2 regions of the Enterobacter dykesii genome follow, and region 1 is predicted to be linked to the other one. Evidence: predicted binding sites of a transcription regulator. Region 1 holds the regulator's gene; the other holds the start of a gene.
What was found. Region 1 encodes LexA, which represses DNA repair genes until DNA is damaged. Its sites were predicted from a motif close to TNCTGTATGTACATACAGNA; they were not measured.
Positions count from the first base shown of each region.

Region 2: a site for LexA is predicted at 5,597-5,616, ahead of metR (HTH-type transcriptional regulator MetR). Genes of this name have one in related genera too.

Region 1 is NZ_CP126604.1:295,073-303,236, reverse strand. It holds gene F0320_RS01385 (conjugal transfer protein TraF) at 1-239, opposite strand, end outside; gene F0320_RS01380 (cupin domain-containing protein) at 463-951, opposite strand; gene zur (zinc uptake transcriptional repressor Zur) at 1,067-1,579, shown strand; gene F0320_RS01370 (CsbD family protein) at 1,649-1,858, opposite strand; gene dinF (MATE family efflux transporter DinF) at 1,979-3,316, opposite strand; gene lexA (transcriptional repressor LexA) at 3,380-3,988, opposite strand; gene F0320_RS01355 (diacylglycerol kinase) at 4,097-4,465, opposite strand; gene plsB (glycerol-3-phosphate 1-O-acyltransferase PlsB) at 4,620-7,040, shown strand; gene gntU (gluconate transporter) at 7,159-8,164, opposite strand, start outside.
Region 2 is NZ_CP126604.1:4,325,550-4,333,713, forward strand. It holds gene rmuC (DNA recombination protein RmuC) at 1-1,261, opposite strand, end outside; gene udp (uridine phosphorylase) at 1,401-2,162, opposite strand; gene F0320_RS20685 (dienelactone hydrolase family protein) at 2,418-3,224, shown strand; gene metE (5-methyltetrahydropteroyltriglutamate--homocysteine S-methyltransferase) at 3,271-5,532, opposite strand; gene metR (HTH-type transcriptional regulator MetR) at 5,648-6,601, shown strand; gene F0320_RS20700 (carboxylate/amino acid/amine transporter) at 6,489-7,388, opposite strand; gene yigL (sugar/pyridoxal phosphate phosphatase YigL) at 7,471-8,164, opposite strand, start outside.

The DNA of each region.
Region 1 (8,164 bases):
TAATGATTGATTTTGTCGTTGATGGTATCAATCTCATCCTGAAGATTGTCCTCATCCGTCACCTGGACACCAACGGCCGGCAAAATGACCGTCACATCATCGTCCGGTTTTGCCTTTGCCAGCAACGCGGGGTTGATTAACGCCCCGCTACCATAGCTCCCAGCCGCAACGCCGGTACCACCCATAGCGTCACTCCGTGATTCTGTCCAGGTATTGGCTGCTCCCGCCTGATTTGCCATAAACAAGGAAACAGCGATACTCACCACCGAAAATTTAAAATATTTTTTCACAGTATGCCCGTTATAGTCTGTTATGAAATAACCCCTGTCTGTTATCACCCAAACAGGAACGAACTATTGCTGTGAATAAGTAGTAAAAGACCCGCTATTTCTATCCCTAAGTAAAACTCCCTTACGGCCTGTTATATTTTGTGACGGCCCTCAATATTTATAGAAGAGGAAATTATTTTTTCCCAGGTTTTCCATCATGCGGTCCAAAAAACTGGGGCGGGTGGTCTACCCAGCGATCCTCACGGGTAGCGGCATACACGGGGTTAAGAGGATAGTAGATGCGGTTGTGCTTCTTGTTGGCCTCGCCAACGACCAGTAACCGCACCTCTTCGTCCGTGTTGTTGATAAAGGTGTGGCAAATACCGGTTCCGGCAGGAAACCCCACGCTGTCGCCCGGTTCAAGTTTCCATAAATAGCCATTGATCCACGCTTCTGGATGACCTTCGAGCACATAAACGAACTCTTCTTCATCGCTTTCCGCATGCGGATAGGACGTCCTGCGCCCGGGCGGTAAACGCTCGTGATGGATACCAATGCGCCCGAGCCCAAGCTTGCGCGCCAGCGGGGCACCGATAGAAAACAGCTCGTCGCTGTCGGGATAGGTCGAATCATCCGCGCCTTCTACGTCGCGCCAGTGCCGAATACAGTCAGGTTTTTTCATTGTTTATTTCCCGGTTTGTAATGGGTCAGGTATAGCACAGACTGGCGGATCTCGGCGTTTTTACCAGAACATGATAAAGTGAGGGTTTTCCGTCCTATAACATCCGGGGTGCTAAATGGATAAGTCCACAAAAGAGCTGTTAGCGCAGGCCGAAAAGCTGTGTGCGCAACGCAATGTGCGCCTGACTCCGCAGCGCCTTGAAGTCCTACGTCTGATGAGCCTGCAGCAGGGTGCCATCAGCGCCTACGATCTGCTCGATCTGCTGCGCGAAAGCGAGCCGCAGGCGAAACCACCGACCGTGTATCGCGCCCTGGATTTCCTGCTGGAACAAGGATTCGTGCATAAAGTTGAGTCCACAAACAGCTATGTGTTGTGCCATCTGTTCGATCAGCCCACCCACACATCGGCGATGTTTATCTGTGACCGCTGCGGCGTGGTGAAAGAAGAGGCTGCGGAAGGGGTGGAAGATATTATGCATACGCTGGCAGCAAAAATGGGTTTTGCCCTGCGTCATAACGTAATTGAAGCGCACGGGCTGTGTTCTGCCTGCGTGGAAGTGGAAGCCTGTCGTCATCAGGACGCGTGTCAGCACGACCACTCTATTCTTGTGAAGAAAAAACCGCGTTAACGGCAAAAGAAAAGGCGGCTCATGGCCGCCCTCAGGGTGTACTTCCTTGTACTTGCGGGTATAGCCCGGTTACCAGCGGTAGTCGTTGCGTTTTTCCCAGTCGCCCACTTCTTTTTCCGCCTGGTCTTTCGCGTAGCCGTAACGCTCCTGGATTTTACCGACAAGCTGATCGCGTTTACCTTCAATGACGGTCATATCGTCATCAGTCAGCTTACCCCACTGTTCTTTCGCTTTACCTTTGAACTGCTTCCAGTTGCCGCCGATTTCGTCTTTATTCATCATCGTGTCCTCTTAGTTAAGCGTCGGGTCGTAACGTCCGTTACGTTCTTTTCTGCTGGACGTGATAATTATTGTAGTTAAGGACTCGGCAGTTGATTTCATATTCGGAATCTTTAACCGTTACGATATATCGTGCCGCGAGGGGAGCCAGGTATTGTTCTGCCAGTGGCGCCGCCAGATAAAAGCCAGCGATAACCCACGCAGCGAGAGGAAAACGGCCAGGGCCAGCCACAAACCGTGATTACCCAGCCAGGGAAGCGTCAGCAGCGTCAGGCCGAACCCCACGGCCGCAACAGCCATGCTGTTACGCATTTCAGCTCCGCGCGTCGCCCCAATAAACATGCCGTCCAGCAGATAACACCAGACGCCGACCACCGGTAAGATGACTTGCCAGATGAGATAGTGACTCGCCAGTTCGCGTAGCGCAGGGATAGACGTCAGCAATGCAACAATCTGCTCACCAAAGCAGGCGTAAACCAGGCCGAACGCCAGCGCCACCAGCCCTGACTGGCGGCAGGCTGCCCGCCAGACGTCCCGCAGTTGCCCGCTTTCGCGCGCGCCGTACGCCTGGCCCGAATGCGCTTCTACCGCATAGGCAAAGCCATCCAGCGCGTAGGCGGTAAAGGTAAGCAGCGTCATCAATACCGCATTGACCGCGACAATTTCTGGGCCCAGTCGGGCCCCGAAAACCGTCAGCGCGCCAAAGCAGAGCTGAAGCAGCAGCGAGCGCAGCATGATATCTCGGTTAAGCGCCAGCAGCTTACGGATATTGCCGCGCCATGCGGTTTTGAGCAGCGCCAGGGAGATCCCGCGCATCACCAGCACGCGCCAGACCATCCACAAGCCAATGATAAAGGTCCCATATTCGGCAATTGCCGTCGCCAGCGCCGCGCCCCGCACGTTCATATGCAGGCCCATTACCAGCCAGACATCCAGCACAATGTTGAGAAGGTTGCCTACTACCAGCAAAATCACTGGCGCACGGGCGTACTGCACGCCCAGTAGCCAACCCAGCAGAACCAGGTTTGCCAGCGAGGCGGGCGCGCTGAGCCAGCGGATTTCAAGGAAACGGCGCGCCTGAGCCAGTACCGCCTCGCTGCCGCCGACAACATGGAGCGCAAGGTCGATCAGGGGCGCACGCAATACAATGATTAATGCTCCCGCACCAAGCGCAAGAATCAGCGGCTGGACCAGCGCGCGCGCCAGGCGCAGCGGATCTTTTGCACCATAAGCCTGTGCCGTGAGCCCGGTGGTGCTCATGCGCAAAAAGAGCAGCAGCATAAACAGGAAACTGGTTGCCGTCGCGCCAATCGCCACGCCGCCAAGATAAACAGGCGAATCAAGATGACCAATAACGGCAGTATCGACCAGACCCAGCAAGGGCACGGTGATATTGGAGAAAATCATCGGCAGAGCAAGACGCCACAATGCCTTATCTGATGCCGTCAGCAGTGACATGAAAAATACCGGAAGTGTGGAATGAAGCAGGCTACAGCGGCGCCATAGCCTGTCAGGAAGAGGTTACAGCCATTCACCGTTGCGAATGACCCCAACCGCCAGTCCTTCGATAGAGAAGTTATGTTCGCGAAGATCGACCACAATCGGGGAGAACTCGTTGTTTTCAGGCAGCAGCTGAACGGTGTTCCCCTGTTTTTTCAGACGCTTTACGGTGACTTCATCATCTATGCGCGCGACAACCACCTGGCCGTTACGAACATCTTGCGTTTTGTGCACCGCAAGCAGATCGCCATCAAGAATACCGATGTCTTTCATCGACATACCGCTAACGCGCAGCAGGAAATCAGCACTCGGTTTGAACATGCCAGGATCGACCTGGTAGTGGCCTTCAATATGCTGCTGTGCCAGTAAAGGCTCACCGGCGGCAACACGGCCTATCAGCGGAATGCCCGTCTCTTCTTCCACCAGCAGGCGGATACCGCGTGACGCGCCTGAAACAATCTCAATCACGCCTTTACGCGCCAGCGCTTTCAGGTGTTCTTCGGCAGCATTTGGAGAACGGAAACCCAGACGCTGCGCGATTTCCGCACGCGTCGGTGGCATACCCGTCTGGCCGATATGATCCCGGATGAGATCAAACACCTCTTGCTGCCTGGTCGTTAACGCTTTCATTCCGCCCCCTGGGTGTATATACAGTTATGCTGTGAGTATATACAGTCAAAGGCGATTTTGGAACCAAAAACTGCACAAAAAACCAGGGACTTAATTATTCCTCGAGGCTCATCGGAAATGTGACCAAAGCAGCGTGACCCAGGTGATAACGGCAGTGATAATCGCCAGCAACACGGCAGCAGAGCCCATGTCTTTTGCGCGGCCAGAAAGCTCGTGGAAATCTGAACCAATGCGATCGACAACGGCCTCAATAGCGCTATTAAGAATTTCCACTATCATCACCAGAAGTACGGAACCGATAAGAAGTACGCGGGTAATAGCATCAACATCAAGGAAACAGGCGACGATCACCGCGATGATAGCGGCGACGCCCTCCTGGCGAAAGGCGGCCTCGTTGGCCCATGCGGCACGGAAACCTTTCCATGAATAGCCGGCAGCTTTGATGATACGCGTTAACCCAGTGGTATTATTGGCCATTAAAAGAACCTTTTATGAAAAAAAGCGTCAGTAACAGGAACTGTAGCGCGTTTCGCTACAGCCTGAAGTATGACGGGTAACAACAGAAATTTTGCGCGCTTTCTGTTATCCTTGCGCCGCAATTGCATTATTAACCAGAGGCTTTACATCGTTTATGTCCGGCTGGCCACGAATTTACTACAAATTACTTAATTTACCATTAAGCATCCTGGTAAAAAGCAAGTCTATCCCAGCAGAACCCGCGCTGGAATTGGGGCTCGATACCTCGCGTCCTATTATGTATGTTTTGCCTTATAACTCGAAGGCAGACTTACTGACGCTTCGCGCCCAGTGTCTGGCGCATGACTTACCGGACCCGCTTGAACCGCTTGAAGTTGACGGTACGCTGCTGCCGCGCTACGTCTTCATTCACGGTGGACCGCGCGTGTTTACCTACTACACGCCAAAAGAAGAGTCCATCAAGCTGTTCCACGACTATCTTGACCTGCACCGCAGCAACCCCGATCTGGATGTGCAGATGGTGCCGGTATCGGTGATGTTTGGTCGTCGTCCGGGCCGTGAAAAAGGTGAAGAGAACCCGCCGCTGCGCATGCTTAACGGCATCCAGAAGTTCTTCGCGGTCTCCTGGCTGGGACGCGACAGCTTTGTGCGTTTCTCCCCTTCCGTTTCGCTGCGTCGAATGGCGGACGAGCACGGTACCGACAAGATCATCGCGCAAAAACTGGCGCGCGTGGCGCGTATGCACTTCGCCCGCCAGCGCCTGGCTGCCGTAGGGCCGCGTCTCCCGGCGCGTCAGGATCTGTTCAACAAGCTGCTGGCCTCCAAAGCGATTGCCCGCGCCGTTGAAGACGAAGCGCGCAGCAAGAAAATATCGCATGAGAAAGCCCAGCAGAACGCCATTGCGCTGATGGAAGAGATTGCAGCGAACTTCTCTTACGAGATGATTCGCCTGTCGGATCGTATTCTCGGCTTTACCTGGAACCGCCTGTATCAGGGCATCAACGTTCATAACGCCGAGCGCGTACGCCAGCTGGCGCACGATGGCCATGAGATTGTCTATGTTCCCTGCCACCGCAGCCACATGGACTACCTGCTTCTTTCCTACGTGCTCTATCACCAGGGGCTGGTACCGCCGCATATTGCTGCCGGTATCAACCTGAATTTCTGGCCAGCAGGTCCGATTTTCCGCCGCCTGGGCGCGTTCTTTATCCGTCGCACCTTCAAGGGCAACAAGCTCTACTCCACCGTGTTCCGCGAATATCTGGGCGAGCTGTTCAGCCGCGGCTATTCCGTTGAGTACTTCGTGGAGGGCGGTCGTTCCCGTACCGGACGCCTGCTCGATCCGAAGACCGGCACGCTGTCGATGACCATTCAGGCGATGCTGCGCGGAGGAACCCGTCCAATCACGCTGGTGCCAATCTACATTGGCTATGAGCACGTGATGGAAGTGGGCACGTACGCCAAAGAGCTGCGCGGTGCGACCAAAGAGAAAGAGAGCCTGCCGCAGATGCTGCGCGGCTTGAGCAAGCTACGCAATCTCGGTCAGGGCTACGTGAACTTCGGCGAACCGATGCCGCTGATGACGTATCTGAACCATCACGTTCCCGAGTGGCGCGAATCCATCGATCCTATCGAAGCGATTCGTCCGGCCTGGCTGACGCCAACGGTCAACGGCATCGCGTCCGAGCTGATGGTGCGCATTAACAACGCCGGTGCGGCTAACGCCATGAACCTGTGCTGTACGGCGCTTCTGGCTTCGCGTCAGCGTTCTCTGACCCGCGAACAGCTCACGGAGCAGCTGGATTGCTATCTGGACATGATGCGCAACGTGCCGTATTCCGTTGATTCAACCGTGCCTTCTGCTACCGCCAGTGAGCTTATCGATCACGCGCTGCAGATGAACAAGTTTGAAGTCGAAAAGGACACGATCGGCGACATCATCATTCTGCCGCGCGAGCAGGCAGTGCTGATGACCTACTACCGCAACAACATCACCCATATGCTGATGCTGCCGTCGCTCATGGCGGCTATCATCACCCAGCATCGCCGTATTTCGCGTCAGGAGCTATTGCGTCACGTTGAGACGCTCTATCCGATGCTGAAAGCGGAGCTGTTCCTGCGCTGGAGCAAAGACGAGCTGGCGGGCGAACTGGACAAACTGACGGAAGAGCTGCGTCGTCAGGGACTGATCACCGTCTCAAATGACGAGCTGCACATCAATCCGTCGCGTTCCCGAACCCTGCAACTGCTGGCGGCCGGCGCGCGCGAAACGCTGCAGCGCTACGCCATTACGTTCTGGCTGCTGAGTGCGAACCCGTCTATCAACCGCGGTACGCTGGAGAAAGAGAGCCGGACGCTGGCACAGCGCCTGTCCGTTCTGCATGGCATTAACGCCCCTGAGTTCTTCGACAAAGCGGTCTTCAGCTCTCTGGTCCTGACGCTGCGTGACGAAGGCTACATCAGCGATACGGGCGATGCCGAGCCGGAAGAGACCCTGAAGGTGTACCAGATGCTGGCCGAACTGATCACCTCGGACGTTCGCTTGACGATCGAGAGTGCGACGCAGGGCGAGTGATGTGAAAAAGCCGGGTGGTGGTTTCACCTGACCCGGCCTGGCATTCTGCATAATATAAAGGCCCGGTAAGCGTTAACGCTACCGGGCCTTATTTTTGAGCCTTGTTAAATCACCGCATTCAGCTCAGCAGTGTGAAAGCAATCATCCCGACAATCGCACCCGTCGTGCCGAGGATGGTTTCCATCAGCGTCCAGGTTTTCAGGGTTTGCGCTTCGGTGGCGCCGGTAAATTTACCGAACAGCCAGAAGCCCGCGTCGTTAACGTGAGAGACCACAATCGAACCGCCCGCGATACAGATAGACAGCGCGGCCATCTGCGCACCGGAGTAGTTCAGCTGTTCAATCACCGGCATCACCAGACCCACGGCGGTTAAACACGCCACGGTGGCGGAACCCTGGATGATACGTACCGCCGCAGCGAGCACGAAGCAGGTGACCGCAATCGGCAGGCCCATCCCGGTCAGCGCTTCGCCCAGAGCCGGGCCCACGCCGGAATCCACCAGCACCTGCTTGAACACGCCGCCGGCGCCGATCACCAGGAGAATAATGCCCGCCGGCTGCAGCGCGGCACCGCAGATCTCCATCACCCGGTCTTTTGGCATCCCCTGACGCATTGCCAGGCCGTAAATCGCCACCAGACACGCCACCAGGATCGCCGTGAACGGGTGACCGATAAACTCAAACCACTCGTAGGCGCTGGAACCCACCGGCACAAAGCGCGCGGCGATGGTTTTCAGACCCACGAGAACCAGCGGCAGCAGGATCAGCGACAGGCTGAAGCCGAAGGACGGCATTTTGCCCTCTCCCAGGTGCGGCTCGGTGATGTCATCCGGAATATGCAGCTCAACGTAACGGCTGATGAAGTTGCCCCACAGCGGGCCGGCAATAATCATCCCCGGAATTGCCGCGCACAGGCCAATCAGGATCATCCAGCCAAAGTCGGCGTGCATCTGGGATGCCAGCAGCATCGGCGCAGGCCCCGGCAGCAGAAACGCTGCAGCCGCCGCCACGCCCGCAAACAGCGGAATGACCAGCTTCACGAGGTTAGTACCGGTATGGCGCGCCATGGAGAACGCGACGCTTATCAGCAGCACAACGGCCACTTCGAAGAACAGCGGCAGCGCG
Region 2 (8,164 bases), 520 kb from region 1:
CCTGTGCCAGCAGATTGCCGCGTCCGGAGGCGAGTTTTTTCATCGCCTGGCGGTAGTTTTCCTGCGCACGATCCAGGCTCTGCCCGACTGAAGACATATCATCCACGAAGAGGCGCATTTTGTCGTACAGCTTGCTGGCACGATCGGCAATCTGCTGCGCGTTGCGGCTCTGATGCTCATAGCGCCACAGGTTCGCAATGGTGCGTAACGCCACCAGCAGCGTGGTGGGGCTGACCAGCATAATGTTATTTTTGAGCGCTTCGGTGATAAGTTCAGGCTGTCTGTCGAGTGCCAGCAGGAACGCGGGTTCTACCGGGATGAACATCAGGACATAGTCCAGCGAGCGCAGACCCGGCAACTGCTGGTAGTCTTTTCTGCCGAGCAGGCGAATATGATTACGCACGGAGGCAATGTGCTCCTGCAGCGCAGACTCGCGGGTGTAGTCATCGTCCGCATTAAAGTAGCGTTCATACGCCACCAGCGTCATTTTGGCGTCAATCACCACATCTTTGCCCTGCGGCAGCCGCACGATCACATCCGGCTGCATGCGTGAGCGGGCGTCGTTTTCGATACTCACCTGCGTTTCGTATTCGTACCCTTCCCGCAGGCCAGAAGCTTCCAGGACGCGGGTCAGCACCACTTCTCCCCAGTTGCCCTGGGTTTTGTTATCCCCTTTAAGCGCGCGGGTCAGGTTGACCGCTTCCTGCGCCATCTGGGCATTGAGCTGCTGGAGATTGCGAATCTCATGCGCCAGGGTGTGACGCTCGCGGGCTTCCTGACCAAAGCTGTCCTGCACCTGACGGCGAAAACCGTCAAGCTGTTCGCGCAGGGGCGTCAGCAGGCTGTTCAGGCTCTGGCGGTTCTGTTCGTCAACGCGGCGGTTGCTGTGCTCAAAAATTCGGTTGGCGAGGTTCTCAAACTGTTCGCTGAGGCGCTGCTCGCTGTTGATCATCTGGCGGATTTTGTCTTCCGCATGCAGCTGGGTGGATTCAAGGCGGGTGGTCACTTCGCGGAGATCGGCTTCCAGTGACGTGTTGATATCACGCAGGTTGCGCAGCTCGTTATTAAGCAATTCACACTCGTCGCGCCAGTGTTCGCTCAGCGCAAGCTGCTGTTTTGTCGCGCTTAAATCGGCGACCATCTCTTCTCGCTCGGCCAGCTGGTCGGCCTTCTGCTGCGCATGCTGGTAGCTGGAAATCAGCCAGCCAATCCCTAAGCCCACCAGCGCAATCACCGCGTAAATCAGGATTGAGATATCCACAATGCCCCCTGCATCAACGTATTACCCGCACAAAATAGAATTGTGCTGTATAAACGTCCAGTTTGAAAGGGTTTTCCTGCGAGGCGCTACGCAAAAAATAAAGGCCGAACGCGTCGGCCTTTGATTTCGGAAGAGAGGATTAGATCAGGCGACGCGCTGCTTCCACCACGATTTTCACTGCATGACTTTCGGTCTGCTTCATGGTTTCGGCGTTCGGGATCTCCTGCTGGGTGCGGTTAACGATCACGCCCGCCACCATACCGGCACGCAGACCCTGGCTTGCACACATGGTCAGCAGCGTTGCGGATTCCATTTCGTAGTTCATCACGCCCATGGACTGCCACTCTTCCATTGAGCCTTTGAAACGGCTTACCACGCGGCCTGAGAAGGTGTCGTAACGCTCCTGGCCCGGGTAGAAGGTGTCGGAAGAGGCGGTGACGCCCACGTGGGTAGTTGCGCCTACGGATTTCGCGGCTTCAACCAGCGCGGTGGTGCATTCGAAATCAGCCACTGCCGGGAATTCCATCGGTGCAAAGTGCAGGCTTGCGCCGTCCAGACGAACGGACGCGGTCGTGACCAGCACGTCACCGACGTTGATGTGCGGCTGGATAGCGCCGGTGGTACCGATACGCAGGAAGGTACGGATGCCCAGCTGTGCCAGCTCTTCAACAGCAATAGACGTAGACGGACCACCGATACCGGTAGAACACACGATCACCGCTTTGCCATCCAGCTCTGCGCGCCAGGTGGTGAACTCACGATGGGCAGCCAGCTTGACCGGCTTATCCATCAGCGCGGCGATCTTTTCCACACGCTCAGGATCGCCAGGGACGATAGCGAGCGTAGCCCCTTGTAAATCGTTTTTGGTGAGGCCGAGATGAAAAACATCAGACTTAGACATAGGTGACTCCTCTGTGGGTCGGTTAGTCAGAAGAAGTAAAACGGTACTTTACAGAAGCAGTAAGCATATTTTCGTGACACACCTCACCATGAATGAAAATGATTACATTGAATTTCCATAAAAAAGTGATTTACATCACATTAACAAGTTATATCGCCAGGTGCTGCACAAAAGATAGACCGTTTAAGGCACTGTGAGTTGTTAACCTGGTGTCTATATTTACCTTTGCGCTAACTCATTGGTACGGAGAATGCCATGACTGAAAAAACCGGTTTTGCACCTGCTGCGGCCCCCCATGCTTCAACCATCGTGTCGACGCCAGAAGCGGCAATTACCGCGGGCGAGACCTCCATTCCCTCGCAGGGGGAGAATATGCCTGCATATCACGCACGGCCAAAATCGGCAGACGGTCCGCTGCCCATCGTGATTGTGATTCAGGAGATATTTGGTGTTCACGAACACATTCGCGACCTCTGCCGTCGGCTGGCGCTGGAAGGGTATCTGGCCGTTGCGCCAGAGCTCTACTTCCGTCAGGGCGATCCGAACGACTACAGCGATATTCCAACACTGCTCAGCAACCTGGTCAGCAAAGTCCCGGACGCGCAGGTGCTGGCCGATCTCGATCACGTCGCCAGCTGGGCGGCGCGCAACGGCGGCGATCCGCATCGTCTTCTGGTCACCGGTTTCTGCTGGGGCGGACGCATTAGCTGGCTGTATGCCGCGCATAACCCGCAGCTCAAAGCCGCTGTCGCCTGGTACGGCAAGCTGGTGGGTGAAAAAACGCTGAATTCACCGAAACATCCGGTCGATATCGCCACGGAGTTGAACGCCCCCGTGTTAGGGCTTTACGGCGGCCAGGACACCGGTATTTCGCTTGATTCGGTAGAGACCATGCGCCATGCGCTCCGCGCGGCAAATGCGAAGGCGGAGATTGTGGTGTATCCGGATGCCGGGCACGCGTTTAACGCCGATTATCGTCCGAGCTATCACGCAGAATCAGCCAAAGATGGCTGGCAGAGAATGCTGGCGTGGTTTAGCCAGTACGGCGGTAAGAAAGCGTAATAAAAAAAGCCCGGTGGCGGCTATGCCTTACCGGGCCAACAATTCATCACGCCTGGCGCAAATTCTGTGCCGCCTTCACCATGTTCGCCAGCGCCGCGCGCGTCTCCGGCCAGCCGCGGGTTTTCAGTCCGCAGTCCGGGTTCACCCACAGGCGCTCCGCCGGGATGCGCTGGGCCGCTTTTTTCAGCAGAGCTTCAATCCACTCCACGCTCGGCACGTTCGGGGAGTGAATGTCGTACACGCCCGGCCCGATTTCATTCGGGTAGTCGAACTCTTCAAACGACTCCAGCAGCTCCATGTCTGAACGCGAGGTCTCGATGGTAATCACGTCGGCGTCCAGCGCGGCAATCGAATCCATGATGTCGTTAAATTCGCAGTAGCACATGTGGGTGTGGATCTGGGTGTCGTCCTTCGCCACCGCGGCGTTGATGCGGAACGCCTCCACGCCCCACTGCAGGTAGGCATCCCAGTCGCTGCGGCGCAGCGGCAACCCTTCGCGCAGGGCGGGCTCGTCAATCTGGATAATACCAATGCCTGCCGCTTCCAGATCCGCCACCTCATCACGCAGCGCCAGGGCGATCTGTTTGGCGATGGTTTCACGGGTCACGTCTTCACGCGGGAACGACCAGCAGAGAATAGTCACCGGACCGGTCAGCATCCCTTTTACCGGCTTGTCGGTCAGGGACTGGGCATACTTCGCCCACTCAACCGTGATCGCTTCCGGACGGCTGACGTCACCGATGACCACCGGCGGCTTGACGCAGCGGGAGCCGTAGCTCTGCACCCAGCCGTTCTGGGTAAAGACAAAGCCGTCCAGGTGCTCACCGAAGTATTCCACCATGTCGTTACGCTCGGCTTCACCGTGCACCAGCACGTCCAGCCCCAGGCGTTCCTGCTCGATAATCGCCTGCTTGATGTGTTCCGCGATGCCGGTGCGGTAGTGATTCGCATCCAGATTGCCCTTTTTAAAGTCCAGGCGCAGGCCGCGGATTTCCGTAGTCTGCGGGAAAGAACCAATTGTGGTGGTCGGCCACGCAGGCAGATTAAAGCGGGCGCGCTGTGCTTCGGCGCGCACCTCGTACGGACTCTGGCGCTGGCTGTCCTGGGCGGTGATGGCCGCCAGGCGTTTCTCCACCGCCGGGTTGTGCACGCGCGCCGAGTGACGACGCGCCTGGATCGGGGCGCTCCATTCGGTAATCGCCGCCGTGTCGCCGCTGTTCAGCGCGTCGCGCAGCAGCGTCAGCTCTTCACATTTTTGCAGGGCGAAGGCAAACCAGCTTTTCACCTCAGCATCCAGACGGGTCTCTACGCTCAGATCGATCGGGCTGTGCAGCAGCGAACAGGACGAGGCCACCCACAGCTCGCGTTTGCCGACGATGTCTTTAATTTGCGCGTATTTCTCGGTGAGATCGGCGCGCCAGACGTTACGGCCGTTGATCAGCCCGGCGGAGAGCAGCCAGTCCGCTGGCAAACGCTTATGCAGTTCCGCGACATCGTCTTTACCGTGTACGAGGTCAACGTGCAGGCCCTGCACCGGCAGCGCGGTAATGGTCTTCAGGTTCGGCGTCACGCCTTCAAAATAGGTTGTCAGAAGGAGTTTTACCTGACCGGTGAGCGCGTCATACGCCGGTTTGAAGGCATCGAGCCAATCCTGCGGCAGCTCAAGCACCAGCGCCGGTTCGTCGATTTGCACCCACTGAATGCCGCGTTTGCCCAGCTCACTCAGCACCTGTTTGTAGACCGGCTGAATATCCTTCAGCAGGCTGAGTCGGTCAAACGGCTCGCCCTTTACTTTGCCCAGCCACAGGTACGTTACCGGCCCGAGCAGCACCGGCTTCACCTGGTGGCCCAGCGCCAGCGCTTCATCCACTTCGTCCAGAAGCTGCGTCCAGGTCAGCCTGAACTGCTGGCCTTTGACGAACTCCGGCACCATATAGTGATAGTTGGTGTTAAACCACTTGGTCATTTCCGCCGCTGCCGCTGGCTCCCCCGTTGGCGCGCGGCCACGGCCGATGCGGAACAGAGTATCGATATCTACCGATCCATCTTTGTTCTGATGACGAGCCGGCACGTTGCCAAGCAGCAGGCTGGTCGTCAGAACATGGTCGTACCAGGCGAAATCGCCCACCGGCAGCAGGTCAATACCCGCCTGTTTTTGCTGATCCCAGTGGCGGGCGCGCAGCTCGCGTCCTGCCGCCAGCAATTCTTCGCGGGTGGCATTACCCGCCCAGTAGCTTTCTTGCGCTTTTTTCAGCTCGCGACGCAGGCCGACGCGAGGGAAACCGAGAGTGTGATTGCGGATTGTCATGGTGTGCCCCTTGTGAAATTCGTTATTTAGACGTCCAGATGTTTACACATCTATAATTGGCAGGTACTGTATATTCCTCAAGCGCAATATGTTCATGGCGAAGTGAAGGACTTTCATGATCGAGATTAAACACCTGAAAACGCTACAAGCGTTGCGGAACTGCGGTTCGCTCGCGGCGGCTGCGGCCACGCTGCACCAGACCCAGTCTGCCCTTTCTCACCAGTTCAGCGATCTGGAACAACGCCTCGGCTTCCGTCTTTTTGTGCGTAAGAGCCAGCCGCTACGCTTTACGCCGCAGGGTGAAATTCTTCTTCAGCTGGCGAATCAGGTACTGCCGCAAATCGCCAGCGCGCTGCAGGCGTGTAACGAACCGCAGCAGACCAAACTGCGCATCGCCATTGAGTGCCACAGCTGTATTCAGTGGCTGACCCCCGCGCTTGAGAACTTCCGCCAGAAGTGGCCGCAGGTGGAGATGGACTTCAAATCCGGCGTGACCTTTGACCCGCAGCCGTCGCTGCAGCAGGGCGAGCTGGATCTGGTCATGACCTCTGACATCCTGCCGCGCAGCGGCCTGCACTATTCGCCGATGTTTGATTATGAAGTGCGCCTGGTGCTGGCGCCGGACCATCCGCTGGCGGCCAAAACGCGCATCACGCCGGAAGACCTGGCGACAGAGACGCTGCTGATTTATCCGGTGCAGCGCAGTCGTCTGGATATCTGGCGCCACTTCCTGCAGCCAGCAGGCATTAGCCCGCAGCTGAAAAGCGTGGATAACACCCTGCTGCTGATTCAGATGGTGGCGGCCAGAATGGGTATCGCGGCGCTGCCGCACTGGGTGGTGGAGAGTTTTGAACGCCAGGGTCTGGTGCAGACCAAAACCCTGGGTGAAGGACTGTGGAGCCGACTGTACGCCGCCGTGCGCGATGGCGAGCAGCGTCAGCCGATTACGGAGGCGTTTATTCGCTCAGCGCGGAACCACGCGTGCGACCATCTTCCGTTTGTGCGGAGCGCGGAGCGACCCATCGGCGATGGACCCACAGCGAAGCCAGGATCACCGCTCCCCCAATAATAAAGCTCGGCCAGTGCGGCTGTTGCTGCCAGATGGCGAGGTTGACCAGCAGCCCTGCCGGGACATGCACGTTGTTCATGATCCCCAGCGTACCGGCGTCTACCTGCGTAGCGCCGTAGTTCCACATGAAGTACCCCAGCCCTGACGCCACCACGCCCAGCCAGACCAGAACACCCCACTGCACGGTGGTGGTCGGCAGTTTTTGCGGGTTACCGAGCATAAACCACGCCGCCACCGCGACAATCGCGGCGCCCATATAGAACCAGGCGAACGCGTTATGCTGCGGCATCGGACGGGTTTCCATCAGGCGTTTGTAGCCCACCATGCCGATGGCAAAACTGATGTTGGCGAGCTGGACGAACATCAGCCCGGTCCAGAAGTGATCGCTGACTTTGTCATAGCGAATAATCGCCGCGCCGATCACCGCCAGCGCGGCGCTCAGCAGGTATCCCCAGCGCAGGCGGCGCCTGCTGAGCAGGTCGTAAATCAGCGTGATATAGAGCGGCGTCAGCACGGTAAAGAGCAGGAATTCGGAGACGGACAGGTAGACGTAAGCCCGGAAGCTGAACAGATACATGATGCCGAGCTGCATCGCCCCCACCAGCATGTACAGCACAATCGTTTTCAGCGATTGCCCGCGCGTGCACAGAAACGGCAGGAACACCAGCGCCGCCAGCCCCACGCGCATCAGCACCGAGAAGTAGCTGTCGACCGAACCGGCAAGGTATTCGCCAATCAGGCTAAAGGAGAAGGCCCACAGGATAGTGGTGATAATGAGTAGCGCCACAATGCTTGTCTCTCAGAAAGAAGGAGAGGCATTGTAGCGAACTCTTTAGTTGACAACTGAGCAATAAATAATCGAATGAAGATTATTCAAGGAACAGTTTGCGCAGATACTTCGGTACCGCGTTGTCAGCGTTAGAGCCAATCACTTCCAGCTCAGGGTGCAGATCCTTCAGACGCTGGTGCGCGTTCTGCATGATGCAGCCCTTGCCCGCCATCGAAAGCATCTCGGCGTCGTTCATGCCGTCACCGAAGGCGATACAGTCTTTCAGCCCGAAGCCCAGACGTTTCGCAACCGCTTCCAGCGCGTGACCTTTGGAGACGCCACCCGCCATTACTTCCAGACAGGTCAGGGTTGAGAAGCTCACGTTAACGCGATCGCCCCAGCGGGCGTTGATCGCCTGTTCCAGCGGGAGCAGCTCTTCGTGACTGTCGCAGGTGAAGAACACCTTGCTGATCCCTTCCGGCTCCAGCAGGCCAGGTTCGTAAAGGGAGTAGTTGAATACCGCTTCCTTGAAGAAACGCATTTCATCCGGGCGGTGGCGGTTCATAAACCAGTCGTCGTCGCGGTAAACATTAGTGACGATAGCCGGGTTGCTATGCACCACGCCGAACAGATCGGCGGCAATATCGCGATCCAGGTTATGGGTAAAGATCAGGTTGCCGTCGGTATCATGCACGCGCGCACCGTTGGAGGTGATCATGTACGATTTGATCTCAAGATTATCGCGGATCTGCCCCACGTCCACGTGGTGGCGGCCGGTGGCGAACACAAAGTTC